DNA from 2 places in the Stenotrophomonas sp. 24(2023) genome. Region 1 is predicted to be linked to the other one. Evidence: predicted binding sites of a transcription regulator. Region 1 holds the regulator's gene; the other holds the start of a gene.
The links. Region 1 encodes FliA, which starts transcription of late flagellar genes. Its sites were predicted from a motif close to TAAAGTTTNNCNNNCNNNGGCCGATAA; they were not measured.
Positions count from the first base shown of each region.

Region 2: a site for FliA is predicted at 4,192-4,218, ahead of Q9R17_RS03145 (methyl-accepting chemotaxis protein). Genes of this name have one in related genera too.

Region 1 is NZ_CP133160.1:3,992,413-4,007,024, forward strand. Features, by position in the region: gene Q9R17_RS18210 (methyl-accepting chemotaxis protein) at 1-1,517, opposite strand, end outside; gene Q9R17_RS18215 (chemotaxis protein CheA) at 1,977-3,965, opposite strand; gene Q9R17_RS18220 (response regulator) at 4,014-4,379, opposite strand; gene Q9R17_RS18225 (STAS domain-containing protein) at 4,376-4,684, opposite strand; gene Q9R17_RS18230 (chemotaxis protein CheW) at 4,855-6,084, opposite strand; gene Q9R17_RS18235 (ParA family protein) at 6,081-6,866, opposite strand; gene motD (flagellar motor protein MotD) at 6,872-7,882, opposite strand; gene Q9R17_RS18245 (flagellar motor protein) at 7,884-8,624, opposite strand; gene Q9R17_RS18250 (chemotaxis protein CheA) at 8,726-10,570, opposite strand; gene Q9R17_RS18255 (protein phosphatase CheZ) at 10,573-11,181, opposite strand; gene cheY (chemotaxis response regulator CheY) at 11,181-11,573, opposite strand; gene Q9R17_RS18265 (RNA polymerase sigma factor FliA) at 11,631-12,374, opposite strand; gene Q9R17_RS18270 (P-loop NTPase) at 12,371-13,258, opposite strand; gene flhF (flagellar biosynthesis protein FlhF) at 13,245-14,612, opposite strand, start outside.
Region 2 is NZ_CP133160.1:683,883-698,494, reverse strand. Features, by position in the region: gene Q9R17_RS03165 (protease modulator HflC) at 1-850, shown strand, start outside; gene Q9R17_RS03160 (DUF2065 family protein) at 914-1,099, shown strand; gene Q9R17_RS03155 (adenylosuccinate synthase) at 1,337-2,629, shown strand; gene Q9R17_RS03150 (DUF4062 domain-containing protein) at 2,718-3,986, opposite strand; gene Q9R17_RS03145 (methyl-accepting chemotaxis protein) at 4,248-6,371, shown strand; gene Q9R17_RS03140 (hypothetical protein) at 6,442-6,666, shown strand; gene Q9R17_RS03135 (hypothetical protein) at 6,829-7,647, shown strand; gene Q9R17_RS03130 (hypothetical protein) at 7,702-7,947, opposite strand; gene Q9R17_RS03125 (AraC family transcriptional regulator) at 8,090-8,800, shown strand; gene Q9R17_RS03120 (amino acid permease) at 8,861-10,252, shown strand; gene Q9R17_RS03115 (VOC family protein) at 10,343-10,753, shown strand; gene gcvP (aminomethyl-transferring glycine dehydrogenase) at 10,812-13,679, opposite strand; glycine riboswitch at 13,743-13,845, opposite strand; gene Q9R17_RS03105 (multidrug effflux MFS transporter) at 14,154-14,612, shown strand, end outside.

The DNA of each region.
Region 1 (14,612 bases):
TGGTTGGCCTGGCGGGCGTGTTCGGCGTTCTGGCGCACGGTGGAGGTCAGTTCCTCCATCGAGGCGGCGGTTTCTTCCAGGTTGGCGGCCTGCTGTTCGGTACGGCGCGAGAGGTCGTTGTTGCCGGCAGCGATCTCGCCAGCAGCGCCGTTGATGCTGCGTGCCGCGGCCTGGATGCCGCCGACGATGCGGGTCAGCTGGGTGACCGTGGTGTTGGCATCGTCGCGCATGGTGGCGAACACGCCGTGGAACTGGCCGTCCATACGTGCGGTCAGGTCGCCTTCGGCAATGGCCTGCAGCAGGTGCGACAGCTGGCCCAGGTTGCCATCGGCCACCTGCATCATGGTGTTGAGCTGCTCGATCATCAGCTTGAAATCGTGGGCGAAACGATCGGCATCGCCGCGCTGGCTGAAATCGCCCGCGGCCGCGGCGGCGGCCAGCTGCTGGATCTGGGTGTTGATGGCCAGCAGGCTGGCCTTGGCGGCATCCATCGATTCGTGCAGTACCGCACGGCTGCCCGGCAGGCGGCGGGCATCCGGGGTGAGGTTGCCGATGGCGTACTGGTTGAGCACATCGATGGCATCGGCGATGGCATCCAGGTGTTCGAAGATGACGGTGTTGATGCCAGCGGCCAGCTGCCCGTAAACGCCGGGGAAGTCTTCCGGGATGCGGTGGCTGATGTCCGGGCCGGCGTGCATCTGCGCCATCCGCTGGGTTTCCTGCGAGAACCGGCGCAGCATCGCGGTCATCTCGCCGGTGGCGGCAAGCATGCGCCCGGCCTCATCGCGGCTGGTGGCCACGGTGGTGACGCTCAGGTCGCCGCGCGAGACCGCCTGGATGGCCTGCACGGCCTTGCCCAGCGGTCCGGTGACCGCACGCGAGATCACCACGGCCAGCACGACGGCCAGCACCAGCAGCAGGACGATGCAGGTGATGATGGCGATGACATTGGTGCGGTGGGTGGCGTTGGCGGCGTCCAGCTTGGCGGCCATCTGCTCGTCGAGGAAGCTGCCCAGTGCCTTGAGGTCGTCGAACAGCTTGCGGCGCAGCGGGCGCGACTTCTCATCCGAGACCTGCTGGGCCAATGCGCCATCGCCGGCGGCCACGGCAGCACGCATTTCCGCGTTGGCGCCGAAGTAGGCCGCCGTGGCATTGGCCACCACCTGGTACAGCGCACGTTCCCTGTCGCTGGCCGGCAGCGCGGCATAGCTGGCCAGCTCCTTGCGCACGACATCGGCAGTGGCATCCATGCGCTTGTTGTAGTCGGCCACCTTGTCGGCCTGGTCCAGCATGCTCAGCTGGGCCAGTTCAAAGGTGCGGAACTCACCCAGCTGCGAGCGCGCTTCGCCCAGGTGCTGTACCGAGGGGATGTCATTGCCGGCCATGTCGGCCAGCTGGGCATTGGACTCGTTCAGGCGCAGCAGGGCGAAGATGCCCAGGACGAGGGTCATCAGGGTGGTGAGGGTGAAGCCAAGCGCCAGCTTGCGGGCGATGGGCAGGTCGTGGAACCACTTCATGCAGATGCTCCAGGGCAGGGCAATGCGCCTGCGGCAGGGCCGCGGGCACGGGTGGGGTTGCGGAAGGGACCGACGGAGGGGGTACAGCGAAGGACTACTGCGCGCCGTCACAGCGGATAACGGCGCGGTGGCGATGCACTTTAGCGACGGATGTCACATTCGGCGGCGGATGGAACGGGGGCGCAATCCCTTTCGTGCGTAACGATTGGAGGGGATTGCGCCGATTCCGGCAGGATCAGGCCGGCGACGGAGGTCGCAGTTCGTGGTGACATGGCGCGTAGGGGGTGTAGCGCCACGCCATGCCATGCATGGCGGTGGGGACGTCGGTGATTCATCCACGCATGGCGTGGATCTACCGGGACGGTCGGCGCTTCAACCACGCGTGGCGGCGGGGCGTGGATCGGCCAGGGCAACGCCGCCCGGTGCATTCACGGGCGGCGTGCAGGCCTCGCGGCAGGCTCAGGCGGCCTGCGGTACCCGCAGCGAGCGGACCAGGCCGCCGATGTCCACGATCAGTGCCACCCGGCCATCGCCGAGGATGGTGGCGCCGGACACGCCGCCGATGCGGCGGTAGTTGTTCTCGATGTTCTTGACCACGACCTGCTGCTGGCCGACCAGTTCGTCCACTTCCAGCGCGATCTTCTGGCCGTCGCCTTCGACCACGACCACCAGCGATTCGCTGCCGGGGGCGCGCTCGCCGTAGCCGTAGTACTCGCTGAGCGAGAGGATCGGCAGGTACTCGCCACGCACGCGCAGTACGCGGCCGTCGCCGGCCATGGTGCGGATGTCCTCGGCCTGCGGCTGCAGGGCTTCCAGCACGTAGGCCAGCGGCAGGATCAGGGTTTCACCGGCCACGGCCACGGTCATGCCATCAAGGATGGCCAGCGTCAGCGGCAGCCGGATCAGCACGCGGGTGCCGTTGCCGGACTGGCTTTCCAGCTGCACTTCGCCACCCAGCGCCTGGATGTTGCGGCGGACCACGTCCATGCCCACGCCGCGCCCGGACAGATCCGTGACGGCATCGGCGGTGGAGAAGCCGGGCTGGAAGATCAGGTCCCATACCTGGGCATCGGTGGGGTTGTCCGGCACGCTCAGGCCGCGCTCGAGCGCCTTGGCCAGGATCTTGTCGCGGTTCAGGCCGCGGCCATCGTCGCTGACTTCAATCACGATGTGGCCACCCTGGTGCGATGCGGCCAGGGTGATGGTGCCGGTCTCGTCCTTGCCGGCGTCGCGGCGCACGTCCGGCATTTCCAGGCCGTGGTCGATCGAGTTGCGCACCAGGTGCACCAGCGGGTCGGCGATCTTTTCGATCAGGCCCTTGTCCAGCTCGGTGCCTTCGCCGACGGTGCGCAGGCGTACCTGCTTGCCCAGCCGGGTGGACAGGTCGCGGACCAGGCGCGGGAAGCGGCGGAACACCGCATCCACCGGCAGCATGCGCACGCCGATGACGGCTTCCTGCAGGTCGCGGGTATTGCGTTCGAGCAGGTCCAGGCCGGCGAACAGGCGCTCGGCATGGACCGGGTCGATGGCATTGGAGACCTGCTTGAGCATGGCCTGGGTGATGACCAGTTCGCCCACCAGGTTGATCAGGGCGTCGACCTTGTCGACGCTGACGCGGATGGAGGTTTCCGCCTCATGGTTGCCGGCTGCGGCGGCCGGCGCGGCAGGTGCCGCAGCAGCGGGGCCGGCGGCAGGTGCCGGTGCAGTGACCGGCGGTGCCTGGGTCGCCAGGCTCGGCGGCGCGGCCGGACGGATGTCCAGTTCGCAGTCATCCACCACCCAGGCGAAGGTATCTTCGATCTTGCTGCGCGGCACCTTGCCGACCAGCCCCAGATCCCACGCCAGGTGGGCTTCGAGCGGATCAAGCTGGCTGAAGCCGGGCAGGCGTTCCATGCGCGCAGCCACCTGCAGCGCACCGAGGTGTTCCAGTTCGCGGATGATGCGCAGCGGATCATTGCCGCTCATGAACAGCGACGGCGCCGGCACGAAGCCGATCTGCCAGGCTTCGGGCGTGTCATCGACCTTGGCGGCCGCAGCGGCCGGCGCGCCGGGGGCAGCCTGGCCGGACAGCACGGCTTCCAGGCGTGCCTTCACCGCAGCAACGGCAGCCGGGTCGGCCGGCTGGCCGTGCTCGGCCTCGCGCAGCAAGGCACGCAGCACGTCCACCGAGGCCAGCATGGCATCCACCGCCGCCGGTTCCAGGGCACGCTTGCCGGCACGCAGCTCATCCAGCAGCGTTTCCAGCACATGGGTCAGGCTGGCGATCGCATCGAAGCCGAAGGTGCCGGCGCCGCCCTTGATGGAGTGGGCCGCGCGGAACACCGAGTTGATGATCTCCGCATCCTGCTGCCCCGATTCCAGGGCCAGCAGGCCGGCCTCCATTGCATCGAGCCCTTCGCGGCTCTCTTCAAAGAAGGTGGCGTGGAAGCGTTGCAGGTCCATGCTCATGGCGGTGGCGGTCCGGAAGCGGGGAAGGAGGGCGGGGCGGTGGGGCGATCAGCCCAGCACTTTCTGCACGGTGGCGACCAGCTGTTCGGGGTTGAACGGCTTGACCAGCCAGCCGGTGGCGCCGGCGGCCTTGCCTTCGGATTTCTTGTCTGCCGCCGATTCGGTGGTCAGCATCAGCAGCGGGGTGAACTTGTAGTCGGCCAGCTGGCGCAGTTCACGGATCAGGGCGATGCCATCCATGTTGGGCATGTTGACGTCGGTCACCACCGCGTTGAAGCGCTGGCCCTTGGCGCGAGTGAGCGCGACCGCGCCGTCTTCGGCTTCTTCGACGGCAAAACCGGCCGAGGTGAGGGCGAAAGAGACCATCTGGCGCATCGACGCCGAATCGTCCACCACCAAGATACGTGCGCTCATGCAGCGTTCTCCACAGATTTCAGGTTGTCATGGGGTACGTCCAGGCCCAGGGCCTGGGTGACGCCCAGCAGTCGCGCGGCGTCACGGAAGGTTGCGGTGCAACCCTGGAAGGCGGTGTCCAGCCCCGCGTTGCGGCGGGCCTGCACGAAGGCGCACAGCACCTGCACGGCGGCAGTGTGGATGCGACCGACCTGGCTTGCGTCCAGGGTCAGTGCGCCGGCCTGTTCCAGCAGGGGGGCCAGGCGGTTCTTGAGCTCGGTGCTGGCCTCGATGCCAAGGTCTTCACCCAGTTCGACAGTGCTCATCGTTGCTCCGGACAAACGGTTCCGGGATCTATAACGGCACCCCGTGGGGGTTCTTTAGGGGGATTCCGTGGAAGGCATCCACGCATGGCGTGGATCTACAGGAGGCGGGCATCCACGCGGGGCGTGGGTGTGCGCGTGGCCGGGTAGATCCACGCCATGCGTGGATGGGGTCAATTCAACAGCCGGGTGGCGTCGAGCAGGATCATCGGCCGCTGGGTGACGCGGGCCACGCCGCGGAAGATATCGTTGGAGATCTGGCAGATGCGCGCGGTATCGGGCGGTTCGATCTGCGAATCGGTGAGGTTGGCGACATCTTCCACCGCCGAGACACGCAGCCCCAGGGTCTCGCCATCCTCTTCCAGTACCACGATGCGGGTCTGCGCATCTTCGGCGGCCGGGGAGGTGCCCAGGTGCAGGCCGAGGTCGATCACTGGCACCACCTGGCCACGCAGGTTCATGATGCCCAGCATGGCCGGGGCGGTGCCGCGCAGGGGCAGCAGCGGCACGGGCAGGACCACTTCCTGCACCTTCAGCAGCTCCAGTGCGTAGGCCTGGCTGCCGCAGCGCAGGCGCAGCCAGCGCGAGGTGCGCTCACCGGCGCGGCGGCCCTGCGGGTGCGGGCTGCTGGCCGGACGGGTGTTCTGGGCCTGCAGTTCCTGCCAGCTGGACGGGCGGCCCGGGGCCTCCTGCGCGGGGACGGCCGGTGCGGGACGCGCCGGCTGTGCGCGGGCGGCAGGAGCGACAGGGCGCAGCGGCGCGGCCGGGGCCGCTGCAGGCGCGGCTGCCACGGGTGCGGCGACGCCGGCGGCGACGTCGAACGCGGCCTGCAGGCCCGGGCTGTCGGCATGGGTCAGCGTGCTGCTGTCGCCCGGCGCGGTCTCGAAGATCACTTCGTCGGGCAGATCGTCCCAGGTTGGCTCGCGTGCCGGTGCTGCCGCTGCCGCGACGACGGGCGCGGTTTCGTGCAGCACCTCATCGGGCAGGTCGTCCCAGGTGGGTTCGCGTTCGACGGCCGGTGCGGCGGCCTGCTGCGCGGCGGCGAAGGCTTCTTCGAAGGCGGCCTCCAGTTCGGGCGTGTCGCCGGGCACGCTGCGCGCAGGTTCACTCATGGCCACGGCGGCAGGTGCCTGCATCGCAGCGAGAGCTTCCTCGAACGCGGCTTCCAGTTCGGGCGTGTCGCCGGGCACGCTGCGCGCGGGTTCACTCATGGCCACGGCGGCAGGTGCCTGCATCGCAGCCAGAGCGTCCTCGAATGCGGCTTCCAGTTCGGGCGTATCCCCCGGCACGCTGCTGGCCTGCGCGGGTGCGCGGTCCGGTGCAGCGGGTGTGGCAGGGGCGGCCGCTGCCGCGTCGCCGAGCAGGGCTTCCAGGTAATCGTCCAGCGCGCCGACGGTACTCATGCCGCCTCCTGTTCCGGTACCCGCGCGTCTTCGGCCAGTACCCAGTTCAGCGCACGGCGGTAGGCGGCCAGGCCGCGGCCCGGGTAATCATCGCCCAGCACCGGCTGGGTCAGGCCGGCCGCGTTGCTGATGCGGGTATCCACCGGAATGGCGTCTTCCCAGACCCGGCTGCCGTGGCGGTCCTGCATCGCGCGCACCGATTCGTTGCCGGTACGGGTGCGGCGGTCGAACAGCGTGGGCAGGATCGAGATCGGCAGCGGGCGGCGGCGCGAGCGTTCGACCATTTCACCGGTACGCACCATGCCGTCCAGGCCGTGCAGGGCCAGCGGCTCGGCCTGGGTCGGGATGATCAGGCGGTCGGCGGCGGCCAGGGCGTTGATCATCAGCAGGCCCAGCGTCGGTGCGCAGTCCAGCAGGATGTAGTCGTGCTGGCCCTGATGGCGGGCCAGCGCGTTCTGCAGCGCCAGGCCCAGCCCCGGCTGGTTGGCGCTGCGGCGTTCCAGGGTGGCCAGCGCCGGCTGCGCGCACACATGGTCCAGGCCCGGGATCGCGCTGGGCTGGCGCAGCGTGGCCAGCTCCGCCGGCGGCGTGGCGAACAGGTCCAGTACACCCGGCGGGGGCGGTTCGGCGGCGACGCCGAATGCCCGCGTCAGCGATGCATGCGGATCCAGATCGATCAACAGCACGCGGTGGCCAGCGGCGGCCAGGCCGCGGCCGAGGGCCAGGGTGGTCGTGGTCTTGCCAACGCCGCCCTTCTGGTTGGCGACTGCCCAGATGCGCATCGCACTCACTCCTTCATTGCAGGGGGAACGGCGGCGCCTACGCGGCTGCCGGCCGGCACCGGTGGCAACCGCACCGGTGCAGTGGGGGAAACAACAGGGGATGCCGGGGCGGTGGGCGCGGCATCGGTCGCGCCGGCGTTGCCGGTGGCGGCATTCAGGCGGGCGCCGAGCGGGTCCACGGCATGGCTGGTGTCGGCCAGGATGATGACCATCACCCGCCGGTTGCGGTTGCGCCCTTCGGCGCTGCTGTTTTCTTCGCGCGGACGGAACTGGCCGTAGCCGACCATCGCCAGCCGCGAGGGCTGCACGCCCTGGTCGGCGAACAGGTGCACCACGCTGGCCGCACGGCCGGCCGACAGTTCCCAGTTGGAGGGGAACTGCGCGGTGGCGATCGGCACGTTGTCGGTGTGGCCTTCCACGCGGACGCTGTTGGGCACATCGCGCAGCACGCCGGCCAGGCTGGCCAGGGTGTCGCGGGCATGCACGTCCAGTGCGGCCGAGCCGGTCGGGAACAGGATGTCGCTGTTGATTTCCACCTCGATCCACAGCTCGGTGCGGCGCACGCTGATCATGCCGCGGTCGATCAGCGGTGACAGTGCGGCGGTGAGGCGGTCGGCGATGCTGTTGAGCTGGCGCTCGGCACGGGCCAGCTGTTCCTGGTTGTGCACCGAGACCGGCACCCGCATCTGCGAGGCCATCGATGGCAGCAGGGTGGGGTCGTGCGACGGGGCGGGTGCGGACGGCCCGATCCGGGTGCCGGACTTGATGACCGAGGGGCTGTCCCAGCCCCCGCCCTGGACCTGCTTGTTGCCGACCTGCACCGGGTTGATGGTGCGCGGCGCGCCGCCGAAGGCATCGGTCAGCGCGTCGGCCATGATGCGGTACTTGCCCTCGTTGATCGAGGAAATGGCGTACATCACCACGAAGAATGCCAGCAGCAACGTCATCAGGTCGGCATAGGGGATGGCCCATGCCTCGTGGTTGGCGTGTTCTTCGTGGCGCTTGCGGCGGGCCATGTCAGTGCAGGAAGCCGGACAGGTTGGTTTCGATGTTGCGCGGGTTCTCGCCCTGCGCGATCGAGATCAGGCCTTCGATGACCATTTCCCGGTCGCGGCTGTTGTGGGCGATGACCGCCTTGAGCTTGGCGGCGACCGGCAGGAACAGCAGGTTGGCCGAGGCGATGCCGTAGATGGTGGCGGTGAAGGCGGCGGCGATGCCGTGGCCGAGCTTGCTGGGGTCGGCCAGGTTCTTCATCACCGCGATCAGGCCGAGCACGGCGCCGATGATGCCCAGGGTCGGGGCGTAGATGCCCATGCCCTCGAACACCTTGGCCGCGGCCTGGTCCTGGTGCTCCTGGCTGCTCAGTTCGATTTCCAGCATGTGCCGGATCGATTCGGGTTCCACGCCATCGACCAGCAGCTGCAGGCCCTTGCGCAGGAACGGGTCCTGCTGCGCATCGACCTGGGCTTCCAGGCCCAGCAGGCCCTGGCGGCGGGCGATGTTGCTCCATTCCACGATCTGCTGGATCAGTTCGCGGCGATCGCTGTGCGGCGGGCGGATCACCCAGCGCATGATCCTGAAGGCGTGCTTGAACACGGCCGGGGTGGTGTGCAGCAGGATGGCCGCCACGGTCCCCACGATGACGATCACGAAGGCAGCAGGCGACCACAACGACGCCAGGCCGGCGCCCTTGAGGATGCTGCCGCCGACCAGCGAGGCCAACGCCAGGAAAAGTCCGATGAGGCTGAGTCTATCCATGGTTCCGGTATCGGCGTGTGTGAATGGGACTTGAGACACCGGGAGATTGCGTACAGACGGTAGTCACAGTTTTGGGTTCGCCGGGCCGGGCCCGGCGGGCGTCAGCGCAGGCCGTCCACATCCAGGATCAACGCCATGCGGCCATCGCCGATCAGGGTGGCGCCGGCGTAGCCACGCAGGCCACGCAGTGCCTTGGGCAGCGGCTTGATGACCACTTCCTCGCGGCCACGGACCTGGTCCACCACCAGCCCGAAGCGGGCTTCGCCGGCCTGCAGCACCACGATGGTCAGCAGCGTGGCCGGCATCGGTTCCACGTCCAGCCAGTGGCGCAGGTCCACCAGGGGCAGGGTGTGCGAGCGGCGGTCGAGCACGGCGCGGCCATCGAACCAGCCCAGCGAGGTGGCCGGTGCATGCAGCACTTCCATCACGCGGGCCAGGGGCAGGGCATAGACATCCTCGCCGGCCTGCACCAGCAGGGTTGGCAGGATGGCCAGGGTGAGCGGCACGCGGATCATGAAGCGGCTGCCCCGGCCCAGTTCGGACTGGATCTGGATCTGCCCGCTCAGTTCGCGGATGCGCGACTGCACCACGTCCATGCCGACGCCACGGCCGGAGATGTCCGTGACTTCCTGCTTGGTGGAAAAGCCGGGCAGGAACACCAGGTGCAGGCATTCTTCCCCGCTCAGGCGCGCGGCCACTTCCGGGTCGATCAGGCCCTTTTCGCGCGCCTTCTGGCGCAGGCGTTCCGGATCGATGCCGGCGCCGTCGTCCTGCACCTCGATGCTGACATAGTCGCCTTCCTGTTGGGCCGACAGGCGCACGTGGCCATTGCGCGGCTTGCCCTGCGCTTCGCGCAGGTCGGGCATCTCGATGCCGTGGTCGATGGCGTTGCGCACCAGGTGCACCAGCGGATCGGCCAGTGCCTCGACCAGGTTGCGGTCCAGTTCGGTTTCGGCGCCGACCAGTTCCAGTTCCACTTCCTTCTTCAGGTTGCGGGCAACGTCGCGCGCCACCTTGGGGAAGCGCGAGAACACCTTGCCCACCGGCTGCATGCGGGTACGCATGACGGCCGACTGCAGGCGCGCGGTGGCGATGTCCAGCGTGGACACCGCGCGGTCCAGTTCCTCGTCGCGCAGGCGGATGCGCAGGGTCTTCAGGCGGTTGCGCGACAGCACCAGTTCGCCGATGAGGTTGACGATGGCATCCAGGCGCTTGGTGTCCACGCGCACGGTGTGCTCGGCCTCGGCCAGTGGCTTGGCCGCTGGCTTGCTGGCCGGTGCCGGCACGGCGGCCGGGCGCGGCATCGGCACGGGGGCAACGGCAGCGGCCGGCGCCACCGGCCGCGCACCGGGTGCGGCGCCCCCATGCAGCTGGTCCAGTAGTGCTTCGAATTCGTCTTCGTTGATCAGCCCGTCGTCGGCCCTGGCCGGTGCGGCGACCGCCGTCGGTGCCTTGCCGCCATGCAGTTGGTCGAGCAGGGCTTCGAATTCGTCTTCGGTGATGAGGTCGCTGGCGGGCGCGGCCGGGGCCGGGGTGCTGGCGGGCGAGGGGGTGACGGTCGGCGCGGTGCCGGCCACATCGAACTGTGCGATCAGCTCCGGCGGGGCATAGCCCGGCTCGGTGCCGGCCGAGACCGAATCGAGCATCGACTGCAGGTAGTCCAGCGACTGCTGGGCGGCGTCGAAGTGATGCGGCTGCAGCACGGCCTGGCCGGAGCGGGCCATGCCGAGGGTTTCTTCGGCGGCATGGCACAGCTCCACCATGGCGGTGATGCCCAGGAAGCCGGCACCGCCCTTGAGGGTGTGGTAACCGCGGAAGACCGCATTGAGCTGGTTGCTGTCCTGCGGCGCCTGTTCCAGCGTCACCAGCTGTTCGCCGAGGCGGTCCAGGATTTCCTGGGCCTCGATGATGAAATCGGCGGCGATGTCGTCGGACAGGGCGGCCATGGTTACAGCCCCAGGTCCGACAGCAGATCGTCGGCGTCGTTCTGCGAGACGGCGTGGTGGTCCACGCCCTTGACTGCGGGGCCAGCCAGTGCCGGTTCTTCGCGGCGGTGCTGTTCCGGCGGCAGGCCGAGCGCACCGAAGCCTTCATGCACGCGGCGCACGATGCCGACCACGCGGCGGATGATCTGCCCGGTCAGGTCCTGGTAGCTCTGGGTCAGGGCGATTTCGGTGAGGTTGTGGCGGATGCGCTCCAGCTGCACGTCCTGGTCCGGCTGCAGGCCATCGGCGCGCAGCTGCTCGGTCAGGGTGCGGCATTCCTCGGCCAGGTCCAGGGTGCGGTGGGTGGCCTGTTCGGTCATCGCCACCACGTGGTCCAGGCGCGCGCAGGCGTCGTCCAGCTCACCGGCATCGCTGGGTACGGTCGGCAGTTCGCCCAGGGCCTGGCCCAGTTCGCGGGCCAGGCGGCTCAGGCCGGCCATCATCGGCTGGGTGCGCAGCGCCACCAGGCCGTCGATCTGCTGGCGCCAGGCGCTTTCATCACCCGCTTCCAGCGCGTCCAGGGCTTCCTGCAGGCGCAGGGCCAGTGCGTTCCTGTCGACCGTGCTGTCCATCAGGCGCTGGCCGCCAGGCGTTCGAAGATCTTGCCGAGCTTCTCTTCCAGCGTCTGCGCGGTGAACGGCTTGATGATGTAGCCGTTCACGCCGCTCTGGGCGGCTTCGATGATCTGCTCGCGCTTGGCTTCGGCGGTCACCATCAGTACCGGCAGGGTCTTGAGCTTGGCGTCGGCGCGGATGGCCTTGAGCAGCTCGATGCCGGTCATCACCGGCATGTTCCAGTCGGTGACCACGAAATCGAACGGCTGGCTCTGCAGCAGTGCCAGCGCCGCATGCCCGTCCTCGGCTTCGGCCGTGTTGGTGAAGCCCAGGTCGCCGAGCAGGTTCTTGACGATTCGACGCATGGTCGAGAAGTCGTCGACGATCAGGATGCGCATGTTCTTGTTCAAAACGGATTTCCTTTGTTGTTCATTCTTCAGGGCCGGCGTGGGCCGCCCTGAACAGATTCATTGTTCCAGCCCGGCGTCGGCGGCTTCAAACACCTTCAGGCGGCCGCGCAGGCGCAGGACCGCCTGGCCATGGATCTGGCAGACCCGCGACTCGCTCACGCCGAGCACTGCGCCGATCTCCTTCAGGTTCAGTTCCTGCTCGTAATAGAGCGAGAGCACCAGCTGTTCGCGCTCGGGCAGGTGGCCGATGGCCTTGCCCAGCTCGCGGCCGAACTCGCCGCGCTCCAGCACCTGCTGCGGGGTCGGGCCGCCTTGGGCGATGGTGTCCAGCTCGCCCTGGTCCTCGATGCGCGATTCCAGGCTCAGCACCTGGCCGCGTGCAGCATCTTCCATCAGCCGCAGGTAGTCGGGCAGCGGCATCTCCATGGCGGCGGCCACTTCGGTGGCACTGGCGGCACGGCCGCTGGCCTGTTCCAGCCGGCGGATGGTGGCAGCCGCATCGCGTGCGCGGCGGTGCACCGAGCGCGGCACCCAGTCGCCCCGGCGGATCTCGTCGATCATCGAGCCGCGGATGCGGATCGAGGCATAGGTCTCGAACGAGGCGCCCTGGTCGGCATCGTAGCTGCGCGAGGCTTCGATCAGGCCCATCATGCCGGCCTGGATCAGGTCGTCGATCTCCACGCTCGCCGGCAGGCGTGCGGCCAGGTGGTGGGCGATGCGCCGCACCAGGTCCGAATGCTGGGTGATGCAGTCGGTCGCAGCGGCCCGCTGGACCTCCTTGTACTGGGCGGCGGCTTTCATGCGGCCACCCCGCGCTGCTTGAGGATGCGTTCGAGGAAGAACTCGACGCCGCCGCGCGGCTCGGTCGGGGCCTGCCAGCGGGCGGTGCGGCGGGCGATCTCGGTGATCGCCTGCGCGGCCGGGCTGGACGGGTAGGCCTTGACCACCGGCTGCTGGCGCTGCACCGACAGGCGCAGCCAGTCATCCTGCGGCACGCAGCCCAGGTAGTTCAGGGACACGTCGGCGAGGAACTTCTCGCACACGCGCACCAGCTTTTCGTACAGCACCCGGCCCTCGTTGGGGTCGCGCACCATGTTGGCCACCACCTGGATGCGGTCCACGCCGCGCTCGCGCGAGAGCACCTTGATCAGCGCGTAGGCGTCGGTGATCGAGGCCGGCTCGTCACAGACCACCACCACGGTGTCCTGCGCGGCCTGGCAGAAGGTCAGCACGCCGTCGGTGATGCCGGCGGCGGTGTCCACCACCATGATGTCCAGCTCGCGTTCCAGTTCGGAGAACACGTTGACCAGGCCCACGTGCTCGGCCGGCTGCAGCTCGGCCATGTGGCGGCGGCCCGAGGCGGCCGGGACCACCAGCACGCCGTTGGGGCCTTCCACGATCACGTCTTCCAGCGAGCAGCGCCCGGCGACCAGGTCGGCCAGGGTGAACGTGGGGTTCAGGCCCAGGATGACGTCGATGTTGGCCAGGCCCAGGTCGGCATCCAGCAGCAGGGTGCGTTTGCCCATGCCGGCCAGCGCCACGGCCAGGTTGGCCGAAACGTTCGTTTTGCCCACGCCGCCCTTGCCGCCGGTGACGGCGATGGTGCGGACCGGGCCCAGCGGCTGGCTGCGGGTGGCCGACAAAGGGAAGTTCTTGGTCAGCTTGGCGTATTCACGCGACGGCATGGTTCAACTCCGGGTTGCAGGGCATATCGGCCGCTCGGCGCAAATCTTCAAGGCGAAGTACGAGATTGGCTGCACTGGCCCGGTGCAGGTCCTCCGGGACGTCCTGCCCGTCGGTTACCCAGGTGATCGGCAGCTGGTGGTCCACGGCCACCGACAGGGCGCTGCCGAAGCGGCCGGTCTCGTCCAGCTTGCTCAGGACCAGGCCCTGCAGGTTGGCCGCGCCGAAGCGGCGGACGACTTCGTCCATGTCGCCGAAGCTGGTGTTGGCCGGCAGCACCAGCAGGGTGCGGACCTGGTGGGCGGCACGCAGCCATTGCAGCTGTGCGGCCAGGGCGCGGTCGCGCGGCCCCAGGCCGGCGGTGTCGATCAGGACCAGCTTGTAGTCCTTCAGGCGTTCCAGCAGCTGGCCCAGGTCGCTGCCGCTGCCGGCTTCGTGCACCGCAATGCCGAGCTGGCGGCCATAGCCGTACAGCTGTTCGCGGGCGCCGATGCGCAGGGTATCGGTGGTGACCAGGGCGACGTCGCGGGCGGCGTGCTTTTCGGCAAAGCGCGAGGCCAGCTTGGCGATGGTGGTGGTCTTGCCGGCGCCGGTCGGGCCGACCAGGGCGATCACCCCGCCTTCCTCCAGCGGATCGGCCGGGGCGATCGGCAGCTTGCGCGAGAGCAGGCCCAGCATCAGCCCGCGGCTGCGGTGGGCTTCGGTCTCCAGCGGGATCTGCATGGCCACGTCGCGGGCGATGCCGGCGTCGAACCCGTATTCGTCCATCAGGTCCAGTGCGGCCGCACGGACCGGGCTGCCACGCAGGCGTTCGTCGGTGAAGCGGTTCATCTCACGCTCGATGACATGGCGCATGCCGGCCACCTCCTGGCGCAGCTGGCGGATTTCTTCTTCGTCGCGGGCCACCAGGGTCAGCGTCGGCGGGGCGACGACCGTGGGGGCGGTGACCGCCGCTTCGGTGCCGGCCGCCACGGCGGGCGCGATGTCCTGTCCGGGCGCAGGCGCGGCGGCCACGGCGAAAGAGGGCAGCGGCAGCGGCGGCGGCAGGGACGCGGCCGTGGCGACGGCAGCGGTCGCGGCCTCATCCAGCGGCGGGTCGATGATGAAGCGGGCGCGGTTGGGGGCCGGCACCGGTTCACTGGCTGCCGCCGGTTCGGCGGCCTGCCCGGCCGCGCTGTCGGCGGCAGCGAACGGGGTGAAGATCTGTTCCGGCAGTGCCGGTTCATTGACGCTGGCCCGTGCCAAGGTTTCGGCGAAGCCGCTGCTGCCGCGGGTCGGCACGATTTCGTCGGCACTGTCCAGAGTGCGGCCGGTGGCACCTACGGCGGCGCGGGCCAGGGCGGCCACGGCCGAGGT
Region 2 (14,612 bases), 1.2 Mb from region 1:
CTGGATCGCCGTCATCGTGGCGGCAGTGCTGGGCCTGCTGGGCTCGGTCTACGTGGTGCGTGAAGACCAGACCGCCATGGTGCTGAACCTGGGCAAGGTCGTGCGTTCGGACATCCAGCCCGGCCTGCACTTCAAGGTCCCGGTGGTGGAATCGGTGAAGGTGTTCGACCGCCGCTTCCAGGTGCTCGACACCACGCCGGCGCGCTACTTCACCGCCGAACAGAAAGATGTCAGCGTCGACTTCTTCGCCATCGGCTACATCTCCAACGTCGGTGACTACTTCCGTGCTACTGGCGGCGATCCGCGCATCGCCAATGCCCGCCTGGCGCCGATCATCACCGATTCGCTGCGCAACCAGATCAACTCGCGCACCCTGCAGCAGCTGGTGTCCGGCGACCGCAGCGAGCTGATCGCCGAGCAGCTCAAGGGCATCAACGAAGCGGTGGCGGGGCTGGGCATGCAGATGATCGACCTGCGCATCAAGCAGGTGGACCTGCCCACCGACAGCCAGGTCATCAACGACGTGTACGAGCGCATGCGCGCCCAGCGCAAGCAGGAAGCGGCCAAGCTGCGCGCCGAAGGCGAGGAGCAGTCGCTGACCATCCGTGCCCAGGCTGACCGCGAAAGCACCGTGCTGATCGCCGAGGCCGAGCGTGATGCCCAGCGCCTGCGTGGTGAAGGCGATGCCGATGCAGCGCGCATCTACGGCAAGGCCGGTTCGGCCGATCCGGCGTTCTATGCCTTCTACCGCAGCCTGGAGGCCTACCGTGGCTCCATGACCGACGGCAACGGCGTGATCGTGCTGGACAAGAACGACCCGTTCCTGCAGTACCTGAAGAACGACCGCTGACCGCCAGCGGCGTGCATCCGGGGCCCGGCGACCTGCCGGGCCCCGTGTTTTTTGGAGTTCCCCATGAAAGATCTGTTCGCGGCCGTGTGCCTGGTCGCGGTGCTCGAAGGCCTGTTCCTGTTCGTCGCGCCGGTGGCCTGGCGGCACATGGCCGAGCGCCTGATGGGCCTGCCCAGCCCGGCCCTGCGCAGTTTTGGCGGGTTGGTCCTGCTGGCGGGCCTGAGCCTGCTGTGGTGGGTCCGGCACTAGGGGCAGGGCATGGGCCTGACCGGCCGGTGAAGCCCGCCGCCGATGGGGTGGCACCGGACCCCGGAAACCCGGATAATGCACAAAAGCCGGACGGGCCTCCCGTTCGGCTTTTTCCGTGTCTGGGCCTTCCATCGCCGGCCGCTCCCCGTCTGGAGCCGCCACCTGTGCGCTGGCCAGCCTCGCCACGGTTCAACCGTCCGCGGCCCCGATGGCCGCAACAAAATCGAGGAGCCCGTCATGGGTCAGTCTGTCGTAGTGTTGGGTGCCCAGTGGGGCGATGAAGGCAAGGGCAAGATCGTCGATCTGCTCACGGAGGAAATCGGCGCCGTCGTGCGCTTCCAGGGCGGCCACAATGCCGGCCACACCCTGGTCATCAACGGCAAGAAGACCGTCCTGCACCTGATCCCGTCGGGCATCCTGCGTGACGATGCGCTGTGCCTGATCGGCAACGGCGTGGTGATCTCGCCGGCCGCGCTGCAGAAGGAAATCGCCGAGCTGGAAGCCTCCGGCGTGGAAGTGCGTTCGCGCCTGAAGATCTCCCCGGCCGCGCCGCTGATCATGCCGTACCACATCGCCCTGGACCAGGCGCGCGAACGCGCTGCCGGCGGCAAGGCGATCGGCACCACCGGCCGTGGCATCGGCCCGGCCTACGAAGACAAGGTGGCGCGCCGCGGCATCCGCATCGCCGACCTGCATTACCCCAAGCAGCTGGAAGAACTGCTGCGCACCGCGCTGGACTACCACAACTTCGTGCTGACCAAGTACCTGGGCACCGAAGCGGTCGATTTCCAGAAGACCTTCGACGAGGCGCTGGCCTTCGGCGAATACGTGCAGCCGATGAAGTCCGATGTGGCCGGCATCCTGCATGACCTGCGCAAGCAGGGCAAGCGCGTGCTGTTCGAAGGCGCGCAGGGCGCGCTGCTGGACATCGACCACGGCACCTACCCGTACGTCACCAGCTCCAACACCACCGTCGGTGGCGCGCTGGCCGGTACCGGCGTCGGCGCCGATTCGATCGACTACGTGCTGGGCATCGCCAAGGCCTACGCCACCCGCGTCGGCGGCGGCCCGTTCCCGACCGAACTGGACGATGAAATCGGCCAGGGCATCCGTGACCGCGGCGCCGAATACGGTGCCTCCACCGGCCGCCCGCGTCGCTGCGGCTGGATGGACATCGTCGCGCTCAAGCGCGCCGTGGCCATCAACGGCATCAGCGGCCTGTGCATCACCAAGCTGGACGTGCTCGACGGCATGGAAAAGCTGAAGGTCTGCATCGCCTACGAATACAACGGCAAGCGTACCGAGTACGCGCCGCTGGACGCGCAGGGCTGGGAAGACTGCACCCCGGTGTACCTGGAATTCCCGGGCTGGAACGAGAACACCCACGGCATCACCAACTGGGACGACCTGCCGCCGGCCGCGCGCGCCTACCTGCGTTCGCTGGAAGAGCTGGCCGGTTGCCCGATCAGCATCGTCTCCACCGGCCCGGACCGCGACCACACCATGGTCCTGCAGGACCCGTTCGCCTGAGTGATGCGCCGGTAGCGCCGGGCCATGCCCGGCGTCGCTGACAGGAAAAGCCCCGCACAAGCGGGGCTTTTTCGTACTGCTGCCGGCGTTACGCCAAGGCTTGGGCCGGGCGCTGCAGTCTGGCCATGAAGTCATCGGCGGTCTTGTTCACCTTGGTGAGCTTGAACCGGTTGAGCAGGATGTCATCCAGGGGATTCTCGAAGGGGGTGACCAGGATGCCGTTGTGGGCTTGCGTCCTGTGCATGAGGATTTCAGGCATGAATCCATCGCGAAGGGCATGTCCGATGATGGTGACCGGATTGTTCGTGACAAGTTCGCGGGCCATGGAAACCAGCTCGGATTTTGCGTCATCGAACGTTTCCTGCTGCGTCAACCGGAGTGATTCCGGGCTTTCCAGGCTTCCTATCATCTTGTAGATGGCAAGATGGTTTCCTGTTTCAGGGATTGGTGCGCCAGGAAGCAGGGTGACGTACGGGACGCCCTGCAGCTTGCAGGCCTCCTCGAACAGCGAGTCATAGTTTGTCGTGATGATGGCGCTGAAATGCGTTACTGCTTTCAGGTGGGCGGAGGTTGGCCGAGGCCTTCCCAGGGCTTTCATCAAAGTGACGAGGCGATCAACAAGTTTCTGCTTTCCGAACCTGAAGACGTAGTACTCAGCGACGTCGCTGAAGTTGAAGCGGTCGGAGCGGGGAAGTTCCTGGTTCCACAGTTCATCGCTGAGAATGTCTACAAGAAGCGATGCCGCAGGCATTCCCGCAGGTAGTGACATTCCGGCGCCTGCAATGAGTACGCCCTCGCCCCGTGAAGCTGCAGCGCTGGGGCCAGTGGAGGGCGGGGCGATGCGGGCGGGGATGGGGGCGGGCGTTCTGGATGCACGGTCTGCAAGGGTATTCAACAACGTGGTGTTGAACAGGTCGATGATGGCCTTGCGGACAAGCTCGGACAGGTCGTCGGCCAATTCGAATTCCTGACGGAACATGCCGTCCTGCCAGTCGGCAACCTCGCGCCGGAAACTGTCTCGATCAGTGTCACGCTCTGCGCCGTACTTCAGCTTCTTCTGAAAAGGAAGAATGATCTTCCCTTTGCTTCTTGAATAATCGTACTCGAGGTGAGTGACCGACTTTCCATTTGCATCTTCGGGAGGTACCCAGCCATACCTTTCACCCAGGATGAGGATGACGATCTGGCATGTTTCGATTTCCTGCTTGATCCGTTCCCAGCTGCTCTGCCCGGATGGGCTGATGTTCTCGGCGTTGACAGGTTCAATGCCCAGATCGGAAAGGCGCCTGACAACCGCCCTTCTCTCATTGGCAAGATCTTCCATGGTGCTGCTGATGAAGGCTCGAAGTCTGGTCATTGCGGTGTTGGAATGATTTCAGGGAGGGGTTGCATGGCCGCATGGATCCACCCGATGGCCCGGTGCGGAGCACTGCCGGATACGGTCGCGCTTTCCCTTGCTTCGGGCAAGGGCCTCTGAAATTGATCTCACCTGGCTGGTCCGAAAGTCAAGGAAAGTTTTGATTTTCATTATGAACGGGAAGGGCCTGGCGGTGTTCCGGGAGTAAAGCACTGCAAAAGGGAGCCGATAACTCCCGTATCCCCCCGTTTGGATCCACCGATGAATTACTTGAGGAATGTCAGGGTGTCCTGGCGTCTTGGGCTGGGCTTTGGCCTGCTGTTGCTGCTGGTGGCCGGCGTCGTCGCCACCGCCGCCACGGCCAGCATCGCGCAGAAGCAGGCCATGCAGCAGGTCGTCGAGGTTGGCGTGGCCAAGGTGCGCCTGCTGTCGCAGATGCTCGATGCCAACAACCAGATGATGGTCGTGCGCCGCGAAATGCTGATCCGCCAGGGCGACCACCTGCAGGACGACGAGGCGCGCATCGAGGCGCTGGTGGCGCGCTATGAGGGCAGCTGGAAGGCCTACCAGGCGCTGCCGGCCGATGCCGGTGGCAAGGCCGCCGCGCAGGCCATCGCCGAGGCGCGCGCCACGGCGCGCCCGTTGAACAAGCAGACCAGCCAGCTGATGGCGGCCAATGATTACGCCGGTGCCATCGCACTGACGCTTGGGCCGGTGCAGGCCGCGGCCAATGCCTGGAACAAGGCGCTGTCCGATGGCGTTGCCTTCGAGGAAGCGCAGAGCCGCAGCGCCGCGGCGGCGGCCATCGCCCTCGGTGAGCGCACCTTGGTGCAGCTGCTGGTACTGGGGGCCATCGCACTGCTGGTGGGGGTGGCCGCATCGGTGCTGATCGCCCGCAGCCTGACCGCACCGCTGGCACGGGCGGTGCAGCTGGCCGGGCGCATGGCCCGGGGCGAGCTGGAGCAGGACTTCCATCTCGGTGGCCGCGACGAGCTGAGCCGCCTGGGTGAAGCCATGGCCAGCGTGCGTGACAACGTGCAGGCCACCATCGGCGCACAGCTGCAGATGGCCGAACAGCACGATGCCGGCGCGATCCGCCACCGGATGCAGGCCGATGCGTTCCCGGGCGATTTCGGTCGCATGGTGCGCGCCACCAACGCGCTGGTCGATTCACACGTGCAGGTGCAGTTCCACCTGGCGGAGGTGATGCAAGGTTATGCGGTGGGCGATCTCAGCCGCGACCTGCAGGATTACCCCGGTGAGAAGGCGGTGCTGACCCGCACCATGGCCTCGGTGAAAGGCAGCCTGCAGGCGGTCAACGCGCAGATTGAAGCACTGGCGCAGGCGGCCAGCGCAGGTGATTTCAGCATGCGCGGCGACGAGGCGGCCTTCCAGTTCCAGTTCCGCGCGATGGTGGCCCATCTCAACGGCATGATGGCCGGGGCGCAGGCCAGCATCGCCGATGTATCCGACGTGCTGCAGGCCATCGCCGATGGTGACCTGACCGCGCGCATGGCCGGCCGGTACCAGGGCGTATTCGCGCGCATGGCGGCCGATGCCAACCGCACCAGCGCGCAGCTGACCGGCATCGTGCAGGGCATCCAGCAGGCGGCCGGCAGCATCGACAGCGCCGCCCAGGAGCTGGCAGCCGGCAACGCCGACCTGTCGCGCCGTACCGAACAGCAGGCGGCCAATCTGGAAGAGGCGGCGGCCTCGATGGAAGAGCTGACCTCCACCGTGCGCCAGAACGCCGAGCTGGCGTTCCAGGCGGACCGTGAAGCGCATGCGGCCGGCGAGGCCGTGCGTGCGACCGAGCAGGCGATCGGGCAGATGGCCACGGTGATGCGCGAGATCGATCAGTCCTCGGCACGCATTGCCGACATCACCACGGTGATCGATGGCATCGCCTTCCAGACCAACATCCTGGCGCTCAATGCCGCGGTGGAAGCCGCACGTGCGGGCGAGAACGGCCGTGGCTTCGCGGTGGTGGCCAGCGAGGTGCGCACGTTGGCGCAGCGCGCCGGCACCGCCGCCAAGGAGATCAAGGCGCTGATCGAGGAGGCCAGCGGCAAGGTACAGTCCGGCCTGGGCGTCACCGTGCAGTCCGAGGCGGCCATCGCCCGCCTGGCCCAGGCCAGTGCACGCACCAACCAGCTGATGAGCGACATCGCCGCCGCCACCAAGGAACAGGCGGCCGGCATCGAGCAGGTCAACCAGGTGGTGGTGCAGATGGACCAGGTGACCCAGCAGAATGCCGCGCTGGTGGAGGAGGCCACGGCCGCCAGCCGTGCGCTGGAGGAACAGGCGCAGGCGTTGACCACCTCGGTGGCGGTGTTCACCGTGGCCCAGGCCGCTCCACGCCCGGTGGCTGCCCGGGCGGCTTGAGCCCCCGCCGTGGCTGTGCTCTGATCGGCGTGGCTGCAGGCCGCAGCCACGTCCAGGAAGGAGGCAGTGCATGCGCGGGAACCTGGGGTTGACCAACAGCTACCTGAAGTTGGGCCTGGCCCTGACGATTGTCGGTATGCCGCTGGTGGCCGCCTCCTGGCACGGCGTGCCACCGATGGGCGCGGCTCGCTCGATGCACGTCAGCGCGGTGCTGCTGGGCGGCGGCATCGTCGCCTTCGTGATCGGTTGCGTGGTGAAAGTCGTCAGCCGGCGGATGCCGGTGGAACCATCGTGATGGGGCGCATGAGTGGAATTGGCGTGGCCGGTGAGGGCCTGCGCCGGGTTCCAGCCAGGCTGCATTCGTCGATGGGTGCCGCACGCGCGTGAGATGCCGCGCGGGATACTCCCTTCCGTTGACCTGATGTTTCAGCGATGCTCTGCCCATCAAGGGGGATGCATGGACAACCGGGATACGGAAGGGCAGGGCGAGATCCACGGGGATGTGCCGGCGGTGCCGGCGCTGGAGGAGGGCGCGCGCGTGGCGGTGGCCCATGATGCCCCCACCGACTGGTCGATGCTGCCGCTGGTGGCCGATGACCGCGATTCGGCGGTGATGCGGCTGTGGCGGTTGTTGCGCCACGAACCTGCGCTGATGGTCAGCGCGGGCTACATCCTGCTGTCGTTGCTGGGCCTGTGGTCGAGCTATTTCTTCTACCTGCGCTTCAAGCTGTCGATCCTGGATTACCTGCAGGTCAGCGATTTCCTGGTGGCGGGCCTGCGTGATCCGGCCTACGCGCTCATCCTGGCCTGCGGCGTGCTGATCGCGGTGCTGGTGGGATGGCCGGATACGGTGCGCCGCCGCAACCCGGCCAAGGTGGAGGCATTGCGTGCCCGTCACTGGGGTTGGCGCGTGCTGTTCACCCATTCGCGCTGGACCAGCTGGGAACTGGCGGGCATGCGTCCGCTGACCGGGCTGACCATCGCCGTGTGTGCGTTCATGGCGCTGGGGGCGGCCTCGTACGCGATGACCAAGGCCGAGCGTATCCGCGATGCGGGGGCGGGCCTGCCGGTGCGCGTGCATCTGGCCGGTGATGCCGCGCCGCTGGCCGGAGAGGCGCGCCTGCTCGGCAGCAGCAGCGCGTTCGTGTTCCTGTGGTGGCCGCAGCAGCGCCGCGCCGAAGCCGTACCGATCTCGGCGGTGCGCCGCCTGCAGTCGGTGGGCGTGCCTGTCCGGGCGGCACCGGCCAAGGCGGATACGCCCGCCGCAGCCCCCTGACCGGCGGCAAAAGGGGCGCGCCGCCGCAGGGACGGCGCGCCCGGTCTCCGGTGTTCAACGTGACGCGGTGCGCGCCGTTTTCTTCGTGGCCGTCTTGGTCGCGGCTTTCTTCACTGCGGTTCTCGGTGGCGCGCGCCCGCTCCCGCTGCGCTTGCCGCCGCCACCGTGCTTGTTCACCGTGGCCCAGGCGATGCGCTCGGCGGTGGCTTCACTGGCGCCCCGTGCGCGCTCGCTGTCCTCGATATGCGCCGCTTGGCGCTTCTGCTTGTCGGTGTAGGCCGATTTGTCGCCACGCGGCATGACCGGGCTCCAGGGGAAGGGGCTGCCCCGGCCAGGGCGGCTGCGCGGCGGGGACGCGGCCGACAGTGGCGCACGTTGCGTTAACAGGCGGTCCGCCAGAGGTGAACGCGCAGGCAAAACCGCGCTCGGTTATGCTTGTCCCATGCGTGTTGAACCCGCCGACATCGAAGCCCTGTTCGACGCCATCCCGGATGTGCTGTTCTTCATGAAGGACCGCCAGGGGCGCTACACGCACGTCAACCAGACGATGCTGCGCCGGCTGGGCCTGCGCTCGCGCAAGGACGTGATCGGCCGGACCGCGGCGGAAATCTACCCGACCGGCCTGAGCGCGGACTACGTGGACCAGGATGCGCGCGTGCTCGGCGGGGCGGTCATCGAGAACCTGATGGAACTGCACCTGTTCGCCAACCGCGAGCCGGGCTGGTGCCTGACCTGCAAGCGGCCGCTGCTGGTCGATGGGCGTATCGAAGGGCTGATCGGCATTTCCCGCGACCTGGGCCAGAAGCACAGCCTGGGGGCCCAGTACGAGCAGCTGCGGCTGGCGCTGGCCCACCTCAATGCGCATTACGCGGAAAACGTGCGCATGCAGACCCTGCTGGACATCACCGGGTTTTCCCTGTCCAAGCTGGAGCGCAGTTTCCGCAAGGTGTTCCAGATGACCCCGCAGCAGGTGCTGACCCGCCTGCGGATCCAGATGGCCATGCATTTGCTGCACAGCAACGAAAGCATCGCCAGCATCGGCCAGGCCTGCGGGTTCACCGACCAGAGCGCCTTCACCCGCAAATTCAAGGCGGAAACCGGGGTTTCGCCGCGTGCCTACCGCGTGCGCGCCAGCGAACACGCCACGCTCTGAGCCGCCGGATCGTCTGGCCTATCCCTTCCGCGCGCTGGACAGGGTAAGGTGTCGCCCTTGTTGCCGATGCCAGCCCTGCCGATGCCCGCTACCCCGACTTCGCCTGCTTCGACCTCGCGCCTGGGCCATGCGCTCAAGCCCCGCCAGCTGATCATGATGGGGCTGGGCAGCGCCATCGGTGCCGGCCTGTTCCTGGGCTCGGGCGTGGGCGTGCATGCGGCCGGCCCGGCGGTGCTGGTGTCGTACCTGGTCGCCGGCGCGCTGGTGATCATCGTCATGAACGCCCTGGGCGAGATGGCCGCGGCCAAGCCGACCAGCGGCGCGTTCTCGGTCTATGCCGCCGATGCCATGGGCGCCACTGCCGGGGCCACCGTGGGCTGGCTGTGGTGGGTGCAGCTGGTGATCGTGATCGCCGCCGAAGCGGTGGGCGCTGCCGGCCTGCTGGCCAGCATCTGGCCGGCCATCCCGGTGCCGATGGCCGCGCTGGCCTTCATGCTGTTCTTCACCGCCATCAACCTGCTGGGGGTGAGGAACTTCGGTGAGTTCGAGTTCTGGTTCGCCATCCTCAAGGTGGCGGCGATCCTGGCGTTCATCGCCATCGGCATCGCCCTGCTGATGGGCTGGCTGCCGCAGGTGGCCTCGCCGGGGCTGAGCAACTTCACCCAGCATGGCGGCTTCGCGCCCAACGGGTTGGCGGGTATCGGTGCGGCGCTGCTGGTGGTGGTGTTTGCGTTTGGCGGCACCGAGATCGTGGCGGTGGCGGCGGCGGAAACCGAAGACCCGGGCCGCAGCCTGGCCCGGGCGGTGCGCACCGTGGCCTGGCGCATCCTGGTGTTCTACATCGGGTCGCTGAGCGTGATCATCGCGGTGGTGCCGTGGACCAGCGAGGCATTGAAATCGCCCTTCGCCGCCGTGCTGCAGGTGGCCAACATTCCCGGCGCGGCCACGGCCATCACCCTGATCGCGGTGGTGGCCCTGCTGTCGGCACTGAATGCCAACCTCTACGGTGCCTCGCGCATGATGTTCTCGCTGGCGCAGCGTCGCGAGGCGCCGGCGGTGCTGGGCTGGACCGACCCGCGCCAGGTGCCGGTGATCGCGGTGCTGGCCAGTGTGCTGTTCGGCTTCGCCGCCACCATCATGGAACTGCTGTTCCCGGACAAGGTGCTGCCGGTGCTGCTGAACATCGTCGGCTCCACCTGCCTGCTGGTGTGGACCCTGTCGCTGGTATCGCAGCTGGTGCTGCGCCATCGGGCCAACCGGGCCGGCACGGCCCTGCCGTTCCGCATGGCCGGCTACCCGTGGCTGACCGCGTTTGCGCTGGCCATCCTGGCGCTGATTTTCGGCCTGCTGCTGTCCGGGGCGCAGACCCGGGTCCAGTTCCTGTCGATGGTGGCACTGACGGTCACCATCGCCGTGTGCAGTGCGATCGCCCGGCGCGTGCGCGAAGGGTGACGGGGGCGGGCCGCGCCGACGCGGCCACCACAACCGGCATGCCACCCTGCGTGCATGGGCCGTCCCCGGCCCGTCGAACAGGAGCAACGCATGCTGCGCAGCCGCCCTTTCCTGATGTTCACCGGCCAGGCCGAACAGGCCCTGGCCCTGTACGCTGAAGCGTTCGCCGATTTCCGCCTGCTCGGCCTGCAGCGCCATTCCGATGGCGCGGCTGCGGGCGTGCCGGGGCAGGTACGGCAGGCCATCTTCCTGCTGGGCGGTACCCACTACCTGTGCTTTGACAGCCTGGACGTGCACGGCTTCACCTTCACCCCGTCGATGTCCCTGTTCGTGGAGTGCGCGGGAGCCGAACAGTTCGAGCGCGCCGCCCGGGTGCTGGGGGAGGGCGGGCACTGGCTGATGCCGGTGGGCGACTACGATTTCAGCAACCGCTACGGCTGGGTGCAGGACCGCTTCGGTGTGTCCTGGCAGTTGAGCCTGGGCCAGATGCCGGACCCGTGAGGCATAACGAAAACGGCCCGCTTGCGCGGGCCGTTCCGTTTACCGATCCATCGAGAATTTACGCCTCGACTTCATCGTCCTTGTAGGCATCGACCGGGATGCAGGCGCACATCACGTTCTTGTCGCCGTACACGTTGTCCACGCGGGCCACCGGCGGCCAGTACTTCTGCAGCTTCAGGCTGGGCAGCGGGAAGGCCGCCAGTTCACGCGGGTAGGCGTGGGTCCACTCGCTGGCGGTCACCGCGGTGGCGGTGTGCGGCGCATTCTTCAGCGGGTTGTCCTCGCGGTCCAGGCGGCCGTCTTCGATCGCGGCGATTTCCTGGCGGATCTGGATCATCGCATCGATGAAGCGGTCCAGCTCGTGCAGCGATTCGCTCTCGGTCGGCTCGACCATCAGCGTGCCGGCCACCGGGAAGCTCAGGGTCGGGGCATGGAAGCCGAAGTCGATCAGGCGCTTGGCCACGTCTTCGGCGCCGATGCCGCTGGTCTTTTCCAGCGGACGCACGTCGAGGATGCACTCGTGCGCCACCAGGCCGTTGCGGCCGGTGTACAGGGTCTTGAAGTGCGGGGCCAGGCGCTTGGCGATGTAGTTGGCGTTGAGCTGGGCCACCTGGGTGGCCTTGCGCAGGCCTTCGCTGCCCATCATGGCGATGTACATCCAGCTGATCGGCAGGATCGAGGCGCTGCCGAAGCTGGCCGCGCTGACCATGCCGACCGGGCCGTTGTCACCCAGCTTGCCCGGCAGGAACGGTGCCAGGTGTTCCTTCACCGCGCACGGGCCGACGCCCGGGCCGCCACCGCCGTGCGGGATGCAGAAGGTCTTGTGCAGGTTCAGGTGCGAAACGTCCGACCCCCACTTGCCCGGCTTGGCCACGCCGACCAGGGCGTTCATGTTGGCGCCGTCGGTATACACCTGGCCGCCGTGCTGGTGGATGATCTCGCAGATCTCGACCACTTCCTCCTCGAACACGCCGTGCGTGGACGGGTAGGTGATCATGATCGCGGCCAGGCGGTCGCTGTACTTCTCGGCGTTGACGCGGATGTCTTCGACATCGACGTTGCCGTTGGCATCGGTCTTGGTCACCACGACCTTCATGCCGCACATCTGCGCCGAGGCCGGGTTGGTGCCGTGCGCCGAATCGGGAATCAGGCAGATGTCACGGTGGCCCTCGCCGCGCGAGCGGTGGTAGGCACGGATCGCCAGCAGGCCGGCGTACTCGCCCTGCGCGCCGGAGTTCGGCTGCAGGCTGACCGCGTCGTAGCCGGTGCATTCGACCAGCATCGCTTCCAGGGTCTGGATCAGCTCCTTGTAACCCAGCGCCTGGTCGGCCGGCACCAGCGGGTGGATCTGCGAGAACTCCGGCCAGGTCACCGGGATCATCTCGGCGGTGGCGTTGAGCTTCATGGTGCACGAGCCCAGCGGGATCATCGTGCGGTCCATGGCCAGGTCCTTGTCGGCCAGCGAGCGCAGGTAGCGCAGCAGTTCGTGCTCGCTGTGGTGGGTGTTGAACACCGGGTGGGTCAGGAATGCGGACTGGCGCAGCAGGCCGGTCGGCAGCGCGTCGGCGGTGCTGGCATCCAGTGCGTCCACGTCCAGCGAGGCACCGAATACGGCAGCCACGGCGACGATGTCGGCGCGGGTCGTGGTTTCGTCCAGGCTGATGCCGACCGAGTCGCTGTCGATCGCGCGCAGGTTGTAACCGGCGGCGCGGGCCTTGGCGTGGATCTCATCGGCATGCACGCCGGTGACGTGCAGGGTGTCGAAGAAATCACCACCCACCTGCACGCCGGCGTTGCGCAGCGATGCGGCCAGGATCGAGGCCAGGCGGTGGGTGCGGCGGGCGATGCGGGCCAGGCCTTCCGGGCCGTGGTAGACGGCATACATCGAGGCCATCACCGCCAGCAGCACCTGCGCGGTGCAGATGTTGGAGGTGGCCTTCTCGCGGCGGATGTGCTGCTCGCGGGTCTGCAGGGTCAGGCGGTAGGCCGGCTTGCCTTCGGCATCGATGGACACGCCGATCAGGCGGCCCGGCATCGAACGCTTGTAGGCATCACGGCAGGCCATGAACGCCGCGTGCGGGCCGCCGAAACCGAACGGCACGCCGAAGCGCTGGCTGTTGCCGACCACGATGTCCGCACCCCATTCGCCCGGGGCGGCCAGCAGGGTCAGGGCCAGCAGGTCGGTGGCCACGGCCACCAGGCCGCCGCGCGCGTGCACGGCATCGACCAGCGCCTTGTAGTCGCCGACCTGGCCGAAGGTATCCGGGTACTGCAGCAGCAGGCCGAAGGCCTCCGCGTCCAGCGCTTCGGCCGGGGTGCCCACGCGCAGCACGATGCCCATGGGCTCGGCGCGGGTACGCAGCAGTTCCAGCGTCTGCGGGTGCACGGCGTCGTGCACGAAGAAGGTGTCTGACTTCGACTTGGCCGAACGCTTGGCCAGGGTCATCGCTTCGGCAGCGGCGGTGGCTTCGTCCAGCAGCGAGGCGTTGGCGATCTCCATGCCGGTCAGGTCGGCGCACAGGGTCTGGAAGTTGATCAGCGCTTCCATGCGGCCCTGCGAGATTTCCGCCTGGTACGGGGTATAGGCGGTGTACCAGGCCGGGTTTTCCAGGATGTTGCGCAGGATCACGTTCGGCGTGTGGGTACCGTAGTAGCCCTGGCCGATGAAGCTGCGCAGCACGGTGTTCTTGTCGGCGATCGCACGGATCTTGGCCAGTGCCTGCACTTCGGTCATCGACTCCGGCAGTGCTAGCGGCGCCGGCGACTTGATCTTGGCCGGCACGATGGCGTCGGTCATCGCATCCAGCGTTGCGTGGCCGACCACGTCGAGCATCTGCGCGATTTCGGCGTCGTTGGGACCGATGTGGCGCTCGACGAACGCGGAATGGTGCTCGAGCTCACGCAGGGAGGGGGTGTTCTGGGACATGGCGAAGGATCCGTCAGGGAAGGGCGCACGCACGGGCGCAAGCCGCCGGCTGGCGGTCTTGCGGGGCGCCCCTCTGTCCTTTTGCCTGAGAGTTTGGAAGCGCGGAAAACCGCGGCTTCGTGCCCCTTCGGCGCCGGATCGAACCGGTCTCTCCAGAGTTGTGTTGCGGGTGGTATCGGGCCTGAGCGATTACGGGCGTTGCGCCTTCGGCAGCGGTGTTCCGCTTCTCCCACCATGTTGCCCGCCGATTATAGCCGGTTGGCGGTGCCGGTAGCCGGCGAGGGGCCGGCCCTGCACCGCTGCGGGGCTGAATGGGCGATGGCCCGGGCACGCGTTTCGTGCGCCGGCGCATGGCATTGGCGATCGGGCCGGCCTATCATGGCCAGACTCTCGTATTCATCTGGCGCCGTCCCCGCAGCAGGGGACCGGCGCCCGCCGTGTGTGCCGCGCACGGCCCTGTCGGACTTCTGCCCCATGACCGCCGCCGCCGCCCCTTCGACCCGACGCCTGGCCCTGCTTCTGGCCGGCCTGGCCATGTTCGGCCCGTTCTCCATCGACACCATCTTCCCGGCCTTCCCGCAGCTGGCCCAGCGCCTGGCGGTGGACGAGGTGGCGGTGCAGCAGACCATCAGCGTCTACCTGCTGTTCTACGGCCTGATGAGCCTGGCGCACGGGCCGCTGTCCGATGCTTGGGGCCGCAAGCGGGTGATCCTGGCGGGCCTGGTGGTGTTCGTCGGCGCCTCGGTGGGCTGCGCGCTGTCCACCGACCTGGGCACGCTGCTGGCCTTCCGCGCGCTGCAGGGCCTGTCGGCCGGCGTCGGCATGATCGTCGGCCGCGCGGTCATCCGCGACCTGTACCACGGCCACGACGCGCAGCGGCTGATGAGCCAGGTCTCGATGATCTTCGGCATCGCCCCGGCCATCGCGCCGATC